Regions from separate parts of the Streptomyces sp. NPDC001604 genome, predicted to be linked through region 1. Evidence: riboswitches for the same ligand, from Rfam matches in the RefSeq annotation. Region 1 holds a riboswitch; the other holds the start of a gene.
What was found. Region 1 has a riboswitch for ZMP and ZTP ahead of ACFY1E_RS17755 (glycine hydroxymethyltransferase). Riboswitches for the same ligand answer to the same signal wherever they lie in the genome.
Positions count from the first base shown of each region.

Region 2: another riboswitch for ZMP and ZTP. It lies ahead of ACFY1E_RS39215 (bifunctional 5,10-methylenetetrahydrofolate dehydrogenase/5,10-methenyltetrahydrofolate cyclohydrolase); the one in region 1 lies ahead of ACFY1E_RS17755 (glycine hydroxymethyltransferase).

Region 1 is NZ_JBIAUY010000005.1:385,214-392,698, forward strand. It holds gene ACFY1E_RS17745 (hypothetical protein) at 1-360, shown strand, start outside; gene ACFY1E_RS17750 (hypothetical protein) at 458-1,207, shown strand; gene ACFY1E_RS17755 (glycine hydroxymethyltransferase) at 1,255-2,706, opposite strand; ZMP/ZTP riboswitch at 2,752-2,841, opposite strand; gene rocD (ornithine--oxo-acid transaminase) at 2,946-4,151, shown strand; gene ACFY1E_RS17765 (glutathionylspermidine synthase family protein) at 4,165-5,349, opposite strand; gene ACFY1E_RS17770 (hypothetical protein) at 5,355-5,690, opposite strand; gene ACFY1E_RS17775 (DMT family transporter) at 5,819-6,661, shown strand; gene ACFY1E_RS17780 (PLP-dependent aminotransferase family protein) at 6,789-7,485, opposite strand, start outside.
Region 2 is NZ_JBIAUY010000020.1:189,590-197,074, forward strand. It holds gene ctaD (cytochrome c oxidase subunit I) at 1-109, opposite strand, end outside; gene ACFY1E_RS39205 (RNA polymerase sigma factor) at 215-775, shown strand; gene ACFY1E_RS39210 (CU044_5270 family protein) at 768-1,742, shown strand; gene ACFY1E_RS39215 (bifunctional 5,10-methylenetetrahydrofolate dehydrogenase/5,10-methenyltetrahydrofolate cyclohydrolase) at 1,743-2,591, opposite strand; ZMP/ZTP riboswitch at 2,614-2,697, opposite strand; gene ACFY1E_RS39220 (nuclear transport factor 2 family protein) at 2,949-3,314, opposite strand; gene ACFY1E_RS39225 (hypothetical protein) at 3,487-3,780, shown strand; gene ACFY1E_RS39230 (type III PLP-dependent enzyme) at 3,867-5,075, opposite strand; gene ACFY1E_RS39235 (IucA/IucC family protein) at 5,072-6,838, opposite strand; gene ACFY1E_RS39240 (MFS transporter) at 6,838-7,485, opposite strand, start outside.

The DNA.
Region 1 (7,485 bases):
GTGAGCCTGTGCTGGCGAGAGGGCGGGCGCACGGTCCGCCTGGACGAGTTTCCGGAGCGGCTGGACGTCGGCTTCACCAAGGTCGTGCGCGAGGCACCGGAGTGGATCGAGCTGGGCAAGGAGCCCTCGGCGGACGGTGTGCAGGACTATGCGCTGTGGTTCCCCCGCCCGCACCTGCTGAGCTTCTGGCTGGTCGACACCGACGGGAACCGCTTCACGCGCAGCGAGCGGACCGCGGGGCCGACGCTGTTGTGGAGCCACCGGACGGGTGCGGGGGCCGTGACACTCCGGTTGGAGGGCGTGGCGTCCGAGCATCGTGCCGCAGAGATCGCGAAGTCGCTGGAGAAGCCCTCGAAATAGCGCGGCCGGGGTGGGAACCCCGACGGTTCGGGCGGTGTACCAGAAGTGACACGCGGTTGCAGAAGGGCCGCACGGCACCGACCGGTTGGGGGACTGGATGCGTTCGTGGAGGGGCAGTCGGGCGAGGGTGCGGGTCGCCGCTCTCTTCACGGCGGTGGTGGCCGTGGCCCTGTGCGGAATGCCGGTGGCCACGGCATCCGACGGGAGCGACGCGGCGGCGCAGGGGCAGGTCCGGGACGTCCCCGACCTGGCAATGATCATCGCGGTCGGCACCGGGCAGACGACGGTGCTGCGTTCCGGTGAGCCGGCCTTCGGCCGCCTGCGCCAGCTGCTGCGGCCGACCTACGCGGGGACGGAGCGGGTGCCGGACGCCTGGGTCGAGGGGCGCTACCCGCCGGTGGACTTCACGGTGGTCTGGGGGCTGACGGGGATCGGAGGCTGGCCGCAGACGAGGCGTCCGCCGGGCGGTGACGTCGCCGTCGAACGGCAGGACCAGCTGCTGGTGGCGGCGGACGGCACGCCCTGGGTACGCAGCGATCCCGCGCCGGCCGTCCAGGACGACGACATCCGCTGGCATCGGGCACCGCGCTCGGTCTTTGTGCAGCTGGAGCAGGCGAAAGTGCTGGGCGACGGGGCGGCCGCGGCCGGACGCGGCGCGAGCGGGGCCGCCGGGCGGCAGGCCACCGGGCAGGGGGCCGGCTGGAGCAGTGTCTGGTGGGCGGTGCCCGGAGGGGCCCTGGGGCTCGCGGTCGGGGTCGGCGGGGCGCTGCTGATACGGCGCGCGGCGGCCCGGCAGGGTGCCGGACCGCCGCGGGAGGAACCACGCCAGGAACTCATCGACCTCTGAGCGTCACCGACGCCATCGATCTTTGACAATTCAAGAGAGGGCCCTGGTCAGCCCAGGTCGATCTCCGGGTACAGCGGGAAGCCGGCCACGAGGTCGGTGGCGCGGTGGGAGATCTCGTCCGCGATCTTCGGGTCGAGGACGTGCTGCGCCTTGGACGGGGCGCCCGACTTGGTGGTGCCCGGCTCGGCGGTGGTGAGGACGCGGTCGATGAGGCCCGCGACCTCGTCCATCTCGGCGGTGCCCAGGCCGCGCGTGGTCAGGGCGGGGGTGCCGATGCGGATGCCGGAGGTGTACCAGGCTCCGTTGGGGTCGGCGGGGATGGCGTTGCGGTTGGTGACGATGCCCGAGTCGAGCAGGGCCGCCTCGGCCTGGCGGCCGGTGAGGCCGTACGAGGTGGCCACGTCGATGAGGTTGAGGTGGTTGTCGGTGCCGCCGGTGACGAGGGTGGCGCCGCGGCGCATCAGGCCCTCCGCCAGTGCGCGGGAGTTGTCGACGATGCGCTGGGCGTAGTCCCGGAAGGAGGGCTGACGCGCCTCGGCGAAGGCGACCGCCTTGGCGGCCATGACGTGCGGGAGCGGGCCGCCGAGGACCATCGGGCAGCCGCGGTCGACCTGGTCCTTGAGGGAGTCGTCGCACAGGACCATGCCGCCGCGCGGGCCGCGCAGCGACTTGTGGGTGGTGGTGGTGACGATCTGGGCGTGCGGGACCGGGTCGAAGTCGCCGGTCAGCACCTTGCCCGCGACCAGGCCGGCGAAGTGCGCCATGTCCACCATCAGGGTCGCGCCGACCTCGTCGGCGATCTCCCGCATGATGCGGAAGTTCACCAGACGCGGGTAGGCGGAGTAGCCGGCGACGATGATCAGCGGCTTGAACTCGCGGGCGGAGACGCGCAGGGCCTCGTAGTCGATGAGGCCGGTGGCGGGGTCGGTGCCGTAGGAGCGCTGGTCGAACATCTTGCCGGAGATGTTCGGCCGGAAGCCGTGGGTGAGGTGGCCGCCGGCGTCCAGGGACATGCCGAGCATGCGCTGGTTGCCGAAGGCCTGGCGGAGCTCGGCCCAGTCGGCCTCGGTGAGGTCGTTGACCTGGCGGGCGCCGGTCTTCTCCAGGAAGGGAGCCTCGACGCGGTCGGCGAGGACGGACCAGAAGGCGACCAGGTTGGCGTCGATGCCGGAGTGCGGCTGGACGTAGGCGTGGCGGGCGCCGAAGAGCTCCTTGGCGTGCTCGGCGGCGAGCGACTCGACGGTGTCGACGTTGCGGCAGCCTGCGTAGAAGCGGCGGCCGATGGTGCCCTCGGCGTACTTGTCGCTGAACCAGTTGCCCATCGCGAGGAGGGTGGCCGGGGAGGCGTAGTTCTCGGAGGCGATCAGCTTGAGCATCTCGCGCTGGTCGGTGACCTCCTGGCCGATGGCGTCCGCGACGCGTGGCTCGACGGCGCGGATCACGTCGAGGGCGGCACGGAAGGCGGTGGACTCGGTGGAGAGGGGCTGCTGCTCTGACATGTCGTCGGCCTCCGGGTGGCGTGGCGTGCAAGCGGTCACGGTTCTCGGTCTGGCCCAGGCGCACGGCACTCGGTCACGCACGGGTCGCTCCCCGATGGTCCGTCCCATCCTTGCGCGCCAGTCACGACCCGTCGATCAGCCTACCGGCCACGCCGGAGAGCGCAGGTCCCGCGTCCACCATGCGAGCGACGATAGGAAGAGGGGGCCGCTGCAGGGCTGCCACACCCCCGGGAGGTCCCGTGACCACGACGGACGCGCTCATCGCCGCCGCCGACGCGCACAGTGCGCACAACTACCATCCGCTGCCCGTGGTCGTCGCCTCCGCGGACGGGGCGTGGATGACGGATGTGGAAGGGAGGCGGTATCTGGACCTGCTGGCCGGTTATTCGGCGCTCAACTTCGGGCATCGCAACCGGCGGCTGGTGGAGGCGGCGAAGGCGCAGCTGGAGCGGGTGACGCTGACGTCGAGGGCGTTTCATCACGACCGGTTCGCGGCCTTCTGCTCCGAGCTCGCCGAGCTGTGCGGGATGGAGCTGGTGCTGCCGATGAACACCGGCGCGGAAGCGGTGGAGACGGCCGTGAAGACGGCCCGGAAGTGGGGCTACCGGGTCAAGGGCGTGCCCGCGGAGATGGCCAAGATCGTGGTGGCGGGCAACAACTTCCACGGCCGTACGACGACCCTCGTCAGCTTCTCCACCGACCCGGAGGCGCGGGCGGACTTCGGCCCGTACACGCCGGGCTTCGAGATCGTGCCGTACGGGGACCTGACGGCGATGCGGTCGGCGGTCACGGAGAACACGGTGGCGGTGTTGCTGGAGCCGATCCAGGGCGAGGCGGGGGTGCTGGTGCCGCCGGCCGGTTATCTGCCGGCGGTGCGGGAGCTGACGCGCGAGCGGAACGTGCTGTTCGTGGCGGACGAGATCCAGTCGGGTCTCGGCCGGACCGGAAAGACCTTCGCGTGCGAGCACGAGGGGGTGGTGCCGGATGTGTATGTGCTCGGCAAGGCACTGGGGGGCGGGATCGTGCCGGTGTCGGCGGTGGTGTCGTCGGCCGATGTGCTCGGAGTGTTCCGGCCCGGTGAGCACGGTTCGACGTTCGGCGGGAATCCGCTGGCCTGCGCGGTGGCGCTGGAGGTGATCGCGATGCTGCGGACGGGCGAGTTCCAGGCGCGGTCCGCGGAGCTGGGCGGTCATCTGCACCGGGAACTGGGGGCGTTGACCGGCACGGGGCGGGTGCGGGCGGTGCGCGGGCGGGGGCTGTGGGCGGGCATCGACATCGCGCCGCAGTACGGCAGCGGGCGGGAGGTGTCCGAGAAGCTGATGGAGCGGGGGGTGCTGGTGAAGGACACCCATGGGCCGACGGTGCGGATCGCGCCGCCCCTCGTCGTCGAGAAGGAGGATCTGAACTGGGGGTTGGCCCAGCTGAGGGGCGTGCTGGGCCTTTAGCGGCTCCTGCGCGTCACAGGATCACATGCGGCAGGAAGCGGGCGTACTCGTCCGTGATCAGGCCGGAGGACTCCCGGATGCCCAGGCCCGCCGACTCGTTGTCGACCACCCAGGCGCCGAGCACGACATGGTTGCCGTCGAAGGCGGGCAGTGGGGCCAACTCCTGGTAGCAGCAGGCCTCTTCGTGCGGGACCGGTTCGGTGCCGGGCTGGTGGATGGTGACGCCGGCTCCCTCGCGGCCCAGCAGGGGCTTGGCGACGTAACCGGTGGTCGAGGCAAGATCTCGGGGGCCGTCCAGATACGCCGGAAGGAGGTTCGGGTGGCCGGGGTACAGCTCCCAGAGGACGGCGAGCAGCGCCTTGTTGCTGAGCAGCATCTTCCAGGCGGGCTCGATCCACAGGGTGGTGCCCGTCCCGCCGCCGTTGTCGAGGGTGTCGAGGACATGACCGGCGAAGCGGTCGGTGGTGAGCCACTCCCACGGGTAGAGCTTGAAGCAGCTGCGGATGAAGCGGAGTTGGTTGTCGACGAAGCGGCCGGAGAGCGGATCCCAGCCGATCTCCTCCATGGAGATCCAGTCGGTGTCCACGCCCGCCTGCTCGGCGGTCTCCTTCAGATAGGCGACGGTCATCAGGTCCTCGCCGAGTTCGTCGGCCGAGGAGTGTGCGAAGTAGAGGGGGCTGCCGGGCGGGAGGAGGGCGGCCTGCTTCTTCCAGGCGGCGACGAGGCGTTCATGGAGGGAGTTCCACTGGTCGGCGCCCGGGAAGCGGTCCTCCATCCAGAACCACTGGGGGGAGGCGGCCTCGACCAGGGAGGTGGGGGTGTCGGCGTTGTACTCCAGGAGCTTCGCCGGTCCCGTGCCGTCGTGGCGGAGGTCGAAACGGCCGTAGACGGAGGGGAGTTCGGCGCGGCGGTGCCAGGCCTCGGCCACCGCCTGGGCCACGCGCGGGTCGGTGATGCCCAGGTCGGGGAAGCGGTCCTGCGTCACGATGTGCTCGGCGGCGGCCAGGCACATGCGGTGGAGTTCCTCGACGACCTCCTCCAGGGCCTCGACCTCGTCGAGGGTGAAGGAGTAGTAGGCGCTCTCATCCCAGTAGGGGCGCAGGGAGCCGTCGGGGTGGCGGGTGACGGGGTAGACGAGACCCTGCTCCTCGACGGTCCGCTGCCAGTCGGGGCGGGGGGTGAGGGTGTGTCGCTGCATGGGTCTCAGCCGCCGGAGCTGCCCTCGCCGCCGCCGAAGCCGCCCCGGGACACCCCGTGGCCGGAACCGCCGGAGGAGCTGCGGGGCTTGGTGAACGACCCGCCGTCGACCCAGCCGTCCTCCTTCTCGCCCCCGTAGTGCCAGGCGCCGTGGACGGAGGTGTTGCTGGACTTGCAGTTCTTGTCGGCGACGACCTTGTAGCCCTTGGCCAGGTTGTAGCTGTCGCGGTCCACGCAACGCTTGTCGGGTTCGGAGGAGCAGGCGGTGAGGGCCGCGGCGAGGAGGCCCATGCCGCCGAGTACGACGGTGCCCGACCGTAGCTGCCGGCGTGTGTCCGCCACGTTTGTGTCTCCCCGTTCGATGTGGCTGTCCTGCGTTGTCCGGGCCACAGCCTAAAGAGAGGTAAGAGCCCAGCCCCAGGCACCCCTCCTGTGGGGCTCTCCCCTACAGTCACTTTGTGATCTTTGGGATGGTGTGCGCGCTGGGCGCGGCGGTCTGCTTCGGTACCGCGACGGTTTTGCAGGCGGTTGCCGCGCGGTCGGCCGACACGGGTGAGGGCGGGGAGGCGGCGCTGCTGCTGCGGGCCCTGCGGCAGTGGCGGTATCTGGCCGGGCTGGCGCTGGACGGGCTGGGGTTCCTGTTCCAGATCGTCGCCCTGCGGTCGATCCCGATCTACGCGGTCGCCGCGGCGCTCGCATCCAGTCTGGCGGTGACCGGGGTGGTCGCGGCGCGACTGCTGCAGGTGCGGCTGAGCGGGACGGAGTGGGGTGCGGTCGGGGTGGTGTGCGCCGGGCTCGCCATGCTGGGGCTCGCCTCTGGGGCCGAGGGGGACCGTCACGGGTCGACGGAGCTGAAGTACGCGATGCTCGCGATCGCCGTCGTGGTGCTGCTGCTCGGGCTGTTCGGAGGGCGGTGGTCCGGGCGGGGGCGGGCGCTGGTGCTCGGCCTGGGAGCCGGGTTCGGGTTCGGGGTGGTGGAGGTGTCGGTGCGGCTGATCGACTCGCTCGCACCGTCGGAGCTGCTCACCAATCCGGCCACCTACGCCCTCGTCATCGGCGGGGGCGCCGCCTTCCTGCTGCTCACGTCGGCGTTGCAGCGCGGCTCGGTGACCACCGCCACCGCCGGGATGGTGATCGGCGAGACGATCGGACCGGCGGCGGTGGGCGTGGTGTGGCTCGGGGACCGCACCCGGGACGGGCTGGCCTGGCTTGCGGTGCTGGGGTTCCTGGTCGCGGTCGCGGGGGCGCTGGCGCTTGCGCGGTTCGGGGAGGCGCCGACCGTGGACGCCCCGACCACGGAAGCGGCCGCGTGAGGGAATCCCGCCGGGACGGCCCGACCAGCTGCGGCCGCGGCGCCGGATCGTGCGGGTGCGCCGGCGGCGCTCCCGCCCGTGCTGCGGGTGTGGCAGGGCGGCCGTCGTGGAAGGGAGAACAGCGCAGTTACGGTTCTGTCGATTCCGGCAGTGCCGCGCACAGCGCGTCCAGGGTGCCCGCCCATGCGCTGTCCGTCGGGGTCCCGTACCCCACCACCAGCGCGTCGTGCGGCTCGACGGTCGCCTCGGGGTGCCGGTAGCGGTGCAGGCCGTGCACCGCGAGGCCCTGCCAGGCCGCCGCCCGCAGCGTCGCCTGCTCGGTGCCCGGCGGCAGCCGCAGCACCACGTGCAGGCCCGCCGCGATACCGGTGGCAGCGACCTGCGGGGCCCGCCGCGCGAGTTCCGCGACGAGCGCGTCACGGCGGCGGCGGTAGCGCAGCCGGGCCGCGCGCACATGGCGGTCGTAGGCGCCGGAGGTGAGGAACTCGGCGAGCGTCAGCTGGTCCAGGGCCCCGCAGGAGTCGATGTGCCCCTTGGCCTTCGCCGCCTCCCGGGCGAGGTCGGGCGGCAGGACCAGCCAGGCCAGTCTGAGGCCGGGGGCGAGGGATTTGCTGGCCGTGCCCGCGTAGACGACGTGGTCCGGGTCAAGGCCCTGGAGGGCGCCGACGGGCTGGCGGTCGTAGCGGAACTCGCCGTCGTAGTCGTCCTCGACGAGCAGACCGCCGGTGCGGCGCGCCCAGTCGACGGCGGCGGCGCGCCGGTCGCGGTGCAGGGTGCCGCCCATCGGGAACTGGTGGGCGGGGGTGAACAGGACCGCGTCCTCG
Region 2 (7,485 bases), on a different contig from region 1:
TCAGCAGCGCCATCACGCCGCCGATCAGGAAGAACGCGAACGACGTGACCAGATACAGCGTTCCGATCGTCTTGTGATCAGTGGTCGTCAGCCACTTGAGGTGCCTCATGCCCCGCCTGTGTCCGATCCGGGCCCGCCGGTCACACTCGGGTGACGCGAGGAGAATCACGGAAACGGGTGTGACGATCCGGATGGTGCCGGACACGAACGGGACATGAGCAACGACGAGATCTTCGCCGCTGCCTATCGCGAGCACTACTGGGCGGTCAGCCGCTATGTTGCGCGGCGACTGGACGGGCGGACCAGCGAGGTGGAGGAAGTGGTGGCGGAGGTGTTCACGGTCGCCTGGCGACGCCGGGCCGACCTGCCGGGATCCCCACTGCCCTGGCTGTACGGCGTGGCCCGCAACTGCCTGGCGAACGCGGTACGCGGCTACGGGCGGCGCCGCCGGCTCGTCGACCGCCTGGGCAACGACGAGACCGCGCACGGCCGGCAGATCGTGGCGAGCCCCGATGCGGAGACACCGGGCGGCTGGGTGCACGAGGCGCTGGCCCGGCTGTCCGAGGCCGACCAGGAGGTGCTGCGCCTGACGGCATGGGAGGAACTGGGCATCGACGAGGTCGCCGTCGCCCTCGGCTGCGGAACGAGGGCCGCATCGATGCGGCTGCACCGTGCCCGGCGCCGGCTGAGAGCCGAGATAGACCGCATGGGTCCTCTGCGCCCCACCGCGCCCTCCGCCGACGCGACCCCCTCGAAGGAACACGGCCATGGCTGACGAACTCGAACTCCTGCGCCGCGCCAACCCGGTGCCGGTGGACGGCCCCCACTACGGTGACGGCCCTCTCGACCACGACGCCGAACGACGGCTCAACCGGCTGCTGCACCAACGCCCCACGGGCCGCCGCCGCACCCGGCTCGTCTGGGGTCTCGCCGCCACCGCCGTCGTCGCCGCGACCGCGCTGACGCTGCTGTTCAGCGGCCCCGGCGCCACCCCCGCGATTGCCGCGCCCCGCCCGCTCGTCGTCCAGGCGGACTCCACCCCCGTGCCCCTTCGGGTACTGGCCGACCGGGCAGAGCGGCAGGCCACGGCGGAGGATGCGCCGAAGCTGCGCAAGGGCACGCATGTGCAGTCCTGGAGCCTCGGCATGAGCGACGACAAGCCCCCGATCACGCTCCCCGAGGAGCGCGTCGTGCGCTGGAAGGCCGACGGCAGCCACACCGAGCTCGTGGTGGCGACCGACCCACGCCACCCCGGCCGGCCGGTCCTGCGAGACGACGGGGGTGATCCGCACCTGGTCGAGGACGGCCATGTCATCAGCAGCCAGACGTTTCCGCCCAGCTGGAGCGACGCCCCGCCCGAGTCACCCCCGCCGAACGACACGGCGCTGCTGCGGGCCTATCTCCAGGAGGCCTCGTACACCCGAACCAAGCTGACGACCCCGGAACTCCTCGACGCCGTCGGGGTGTTGCTCGACCACTGGACCCTCGGCGCCCGCGAGTCCGCGGCGCTGGCCCGGCTCCTCGCGGGCACCGAGGGGCTGCGGCCGGTCGGCCAGGTCACGGACCGGCTCGGGCGCCGCGGCCAGGCGTACGAGTACGAGGGCGCCGGCTACCGGCGGATGCTGATCATGCAGCCGTCCACCGGTGCGGTCCTGGGCCTGGAGACCGTCTTCACCAGGGCGGAGCGGCAGTACGGCGTCAAGGCCGGCGACGTCATGGACTACAGCGCCTGGATGCCCTGATCACACCCCGAGCTGCCGGGCGGCGGCCTCCACGGTCTGCTCCAGCAGCGTGGCGATCGTCATCGGACCGACACCGCCCGGCACCGGAGTGATCAGACCGGCCCGCTCCACGGCGGAGCCGAAGTCGACGTCGCCGACGTTTCCCGGGTTGTAGCCGGCGTCGATCACGACCGCGCCGGGCTTGATGTCCTCGCCCCGGATCAACCGCGGCCGCCCCACGGCGGCGACCACGATGTCCGCCTCCCGCACCACCGAGGACAGGTCCCGGGTACGGGAGTGGCAGTACGTCACCGTCGCGTCGCGGGCGAGCAGCAGCATGCCGGCCGGCTTGCCGAGGATGGCGCTGCGGCCCACGACCACGGCCCGCTTCCCGGACGGGTCGACGCCGTACTCGTCGAGCAGCCGCATGATGCCGCCCGGCGTGCACGACACGAAGCCGGGCAGGCCGAAGCTCATCGTCGCGAACGAGGCGAAGGTGACACCGTCGACGTCCTTCTCGGGCGCGATCGCCTCGAACGCGGCCCGCTCGTCGATGTGCTCGCCCATCGGGTGCTGCAGCAGGATGCCGTGCACCCCCGGGTCGTCCGACAGGGAACGCAGCGCGCCGACGAGTTCCTCGGTGGTCGTGGCGGCGGGAAGTTCCACCTGCCGTGACTCGATGCCGGCCTTGCGGCAGCGGTTGCGCTTCATCCGGACATAGGTGACGGAGGCAGGGTCCTCGCCGACCAGAACCGTCGCCAGGCAGGGCGCCGTTCCGGTCCGTGCGGTGAGGTCGGCCGCCCGCTTGGCGGTGTCCTCGACGATGCGCCGGGCAAGGGAGGTGCCGTCGATGAGCCGGGCCTGGGGCATGATCCACTCCTGGGCAGGGGGTGACGTGTGCCCAGGCGCACGGCATCGACTCTGCGTGGCCGCTCCCCGGTGGTGCTCCACCTCAGCGCCAGTCACGGCCCGCCCTCACACTAGCCGAGCCGCCACGGCGGTCAGGAACCGCTCACCGGTGCAGGCCGCGCCGCCTTCGCGCAGCAGGCAGCGCCCGGGACCGCCTCGCTCTCAGCATCGACCGCAGCAGAGCCAGCGACGCCAGCCGTTGTGCCGTACCTGTCCGAGGCCCGGCCGGACGCACCCGCCCGAGCGCCGCACGGACCGAGAAGGTCCAGGTCAACCGGGAGGTGATCTGGACCCTCGCGATTCTGCCTCCTGCTCGTCCTACTCGTCCCACGCCTGGATCAGGACCTCTTCGGCGATCTTGCCGTCGCGCAGCGTGATCATCGACTCGGCCAGGACACGCGTTCCGTCCGCGTACTGGCAGGACTGGCTGTAGGCGGCGTGGTCACCCTGAACGATGCACTGGTCCACGTGGTGCGTCATGTCGCGGCTGTAGATGTCCTCGAACATTTCGCCGATCTCCTGGCGACCGCGCAGGACCTTGGGCTGGCTGGGCTGGGTGTTGCGGTCCACGATGCGTATCTGCGCGTCGTCCGCGTAGAGCGACAGAAGATCCGCCGCCGTGTGTCCTTCGACCCCCTTGCGCAGGGTGTCCGCGCTGAAGCCGGGAGTTGCCGTGGTGCCCATGATGACCTCCTTCGAGGGCCGCGACCCGAGGAGCTGCGGGCCGCGAAGGACCCCTCCTATGAGGCTCCTCCGCTGCGGCAGCGTCGGCAAGCGCAGCCGGAGCACTGCCCCTGACGGGTGAGCGGCGGGGCGCGGCCGTGACCGCCGCGGGCCCGGCGGCGTTGTGGGAAGCATGATCTCAACACGACGTATCGTCGCCGCCGTTGGTCTCGCCGCAGGAATCACCGCCCTTGCCGCACCGCTTGCCTGTGCGTCCGACGCGACCATCCAGAACAAGGACGCCAGCGAGCTCAACCCGATCGCCACGCTCGACTCGCTCGCCCAGAGCGGCATCCCGGCGGAGCGCAGGGCCGAGGTGCCGCGCCCCTCCCAGCAGCTGCGGAACCTGAACCGCCTCAACAACCTCGAGCAGCTGGACCGGGTCGCCCGCATGGGAGCCGCCAGCGGGTTCCCGGGGGCCCTGTAACCCGCCGACGCAGCATCGAACGTTCCCCCCCACAGCGAAAGGGCCGCCCGGAGACGGGCGGCCCTTTCGCTGTGCCGGTGACCTGATCACGACCCTGCTGTTGAAGGGTGAAGGAAGTGGAAACCGGGCCGGGGGTGCATCAGGAAGTCGTGGTGCGAGATGTTCCACGCGTAGGCGCCCGCGAGCGAGAACACCACCCGGTCGCCGGCCCTGAGCCCCGGCGCGGGGACCCGGCGGGCCAGGACGTCCTTCGGTGTGCACAGCTGTCCCGCCACCGTGACCTGGTCACCTTCGGCGGCCGACCGCGGCCACGGGTGCGGCCAGGCGTCCACCTTCAGCACGGAACAGGGCTGGTCGTGCCCCTTCGTCGCCGGGGTCCGCAGGTGGTGCGTGCCGCCCCGGACCACCGCGAACTCCTCGCCGTGGCTGCGCTTCACGTCCAGCACCTCGGTGGCGTACCAGCCGCAGTACGCCGTCAGTGCCCGCCCCGGTTCGATGCGCAGGGTCAGCTCGGGGTGCGCCTCGGTCAGACGGGCGAGTCCGCTGCCGTAGGCGGCCCAGTCGAAGCGGCGCTCCGGATCGGTGTAGTCGACGGTCATCCCGCCGCCGACGTTGACCTCGGCGAGCGGAACACCGAGACCCGCCACCCAGGACACGACGCTTTCGGCCACCGTCAGCTGCTCCGCCGCCTCCAGGCCACTGGCGAGGTGCGCGTGAACACCCCGTAGTTCGAGGTGCGGGTACCTCCCGTCGGCGAGCGCCCGTACGACGTCGACGGCCTGCGCCGGGTCCAGGCCGAACGGCGTCGGACGGCCCCCCATCGCCAGCGAACTGCCCGCCAGTGCCCCGTCCGCGACCGGCAGATTGACGCGGACCAGCACCGCCACCCGTCGCCCCGGCGCGCACGTCCGCGCCAGCTCGGCCAGCATGCGCAGCTCGTACTCGCTCTCCACATGGAAACGCTCGACGCCGAGCTCCAGCGCGGCCCGCACCTCGTCCGGTGTCTTGCCGGGACCGCCGAAGGCGAGCGGGCGGCCCGGCACCGCCTTGGCCACATGGGTGAGTTCACCGCCCGAGGAGACCTCGTAGCCGTCCACGTACGGGCCGAGGGCGCCGAGGATCTCCGGCTCCGGATTGGCCTTGGCGGCGTAGTACACCTCGACCCGCTCCGGCAGTGCGGCCCGCACCGCGGCGGCGTGGGCACGCAGCGCCGCCAAGTCGTAGACGTATGCGGGCAGTTCGGTGGCGGGCAGGGACAGGACGCGCTCCTGGACCGCTGGCGTCGGGTCGGTCATCGGGCGCTCCCGGTCGTGTCGCGCAGGATGTCCTCGGCGAGCGGGGACGGCAGCCGGACGTACCCGGCGTCCCGGTCGGCCTTGCGCTCCCAGCGGGTCAGCAGGTTGGCCTTGGCGGGCAGCGGCACCCCGGCGAGCAGGGCGGCGAGCCTCGGCGGGCAGCCGTGGCGGTCGGCGTACGACTGGAGCGTGCCGCGCACCCGGGCCCACAGGGCCGCCTCGGCCTGCGGGTGCAGATCGGCGAGGGCGGCCAGCAGCTCGGCGATGTGGTTGACGAGCAGGCAGTACACGACCCGGTCCCAGCCGCGCTGGGCGTCGTACGTCATCGGGCCCGCGACGTCGGGTGGCAGTGCGGCCAGCGTCCGGGCGTGGTGGTCGGGGACCAGCTTGGTGCCCTCCAGGTCACGGAAGAGGACCTGCGCGGGCATGCCGTCGGCGCCGACGCACACCAGGACGTTCTGCAGATGGGGTTCCAGGACCAGGCCGTGGTCGAAGTACGCGGCCAGCACGGGTGGGACGAGCAGGTCGAGGTACGTCGACCACCAGGCGAGGGTGGTGCGTACGTCCGCTCCGTCGAGGAGGCGGGAGACATGGGCGGCGCCGGTCGGGTACTCGTCGGCGACGGCCGCCGCGAGCAGGGGGACCGTGCCCGGGGCGAGGCGGCGCGGCAGGCCCTCGCGGACGATGACGCCGAAGCCCTCGAACAGGTCCCGGTCGGGGGTGCCGTCCGGGCCGGGCAGGGCCAGCGCGCGGTACGCCGGCTCGCGCAGCACCGAGCTGCCGGGGAAGCGCTCGGCCAGGTCGGCGAGTACCGGGGCCAGCAGTCGGGTCAGGGCGACGGCGCCGGACAGCTCGTAACTGCTGTTCTTTCGCAGGCAGTTGGTGATCCGGACGTTCAGGCTGAACTTGAGGAAGGTCTCCCCGTCGTACACGGTGCGCACCGAGGCGGTGGCCGCGAAGGGCTGCCCGCCCGGGCCCAGGTCGAGGATGTCGCCGCGGTCGAGGGCGGCGCGCAGGGCCGGGTGGGCCCGGAGCGTCTCGTACTGCCAGGGGTGGGCGGGCAGCAGCCGGTAGCCCTCGGGGACGTCCGTGCGCAGCCCGTCCAGCGGGGCGGCCGCCGACGGGTCCGCGGACTCCTCGGCGATCAGGTGGGCGCGGACGGCGAGGTGGCGCAGCGGGAAGGAGGCGCCGACCTCGGGGGCGTACGCGGACCAGGCGTGCGGGTCGCCGGTGCGAGCCTTGGGCGTGGGGTGGAAGCGGTGCCCGAACAGCAGGGACTGCTCGGAGGCCAGATAGGCGGAGAGCCGGTCCTCGGGGAGGCGGGTCGGGCGTCTGGCGGCGAGCGCGGTGGTGATGGCGTCGTGGCTGGAGGCGATCTGCTCCAGGAACTCCTCGTTGCGTACGCCGGTGCGCAGTGACAGCTCGTCGTGCGTGTACTCGGCCAGCCGCCGCCAGTCCACCTCCGACCAGCCGCCCTCGCCCTGTTCGCTCACGGGGCCGGTGAAGCGGTGCGCGCCCAGCAGCGAGGTGCGGCGCAGCGCCACCCGCAGCAGCACTCCGCGACGGGGCAGCCGCAGCAGCAGCCGGCCGTCGGCGACGACCGACTGGTGCTCGGGGCCCGACACCTCGCGCAGCAGGCAGTTGAGGAGCGTGTGGGCCACGGCGTCGTCGGCGGAAGGGAGCCCGGCGGGCGCGGCGGTACTCCCGGAGAGCGAGATCGCGGGCCCCCCGGACGGGGTCTGGGGACGGGTCAGCGAGGGCATCAGCGGCTCCTGCGGGTGCGGGGGGTGAGCGGGGGGAGGGCGGTGGCCAGTACGGTGACGGCGGCGGCCGCGCTGCCGATGAGCACGGGTGCGGCCGGGCCGAAGCGGGCGCTGCCCGCCGCCGCGGCCACTCCGGCGGCGACCGCGCCGGCCTTGGAGAAGAACTCCAGCGAGCCGAACATCCCGCCCGGCGCACGGCCCTTGGCGCAGTCGGCGGCCAGCACCGACAGGCACACCAGGCCGAGAGTGAGGCCCGCGCCCAGCAGCAGCCGTACGGCGATCAACGTGGGCAGGGAGCCGGCGACCCCGTGTCCGGCGAGCCCGAGCGCGATGCAGGCGAACCCGAGCGCGATCCCGGTGCGGGGGCGGTTGTGGAAGGCGGAGTGCACGGCCAGTGCCGAGACGAGATAGCACAGGTGGGGGAGGGCGAACAGCACGCCGGACAGGGTCGGCGAGGTGCCCGGGAGGCGGTCGTCGACGAGGGCGATCAGATAGGGAAAGGAGATGACGGTGGAGAAGACGAAGGCGAACTCCAGGGCGTACAGGGCCTTGAGCGAGATCACCGGCGGCTCGTGTACGGCAGTCGTCTCCGGGGCGTTCTCCGACTCCTGTGCGGCAGGCTCGGGTTCGGGCAGTGCGGCCAGCAA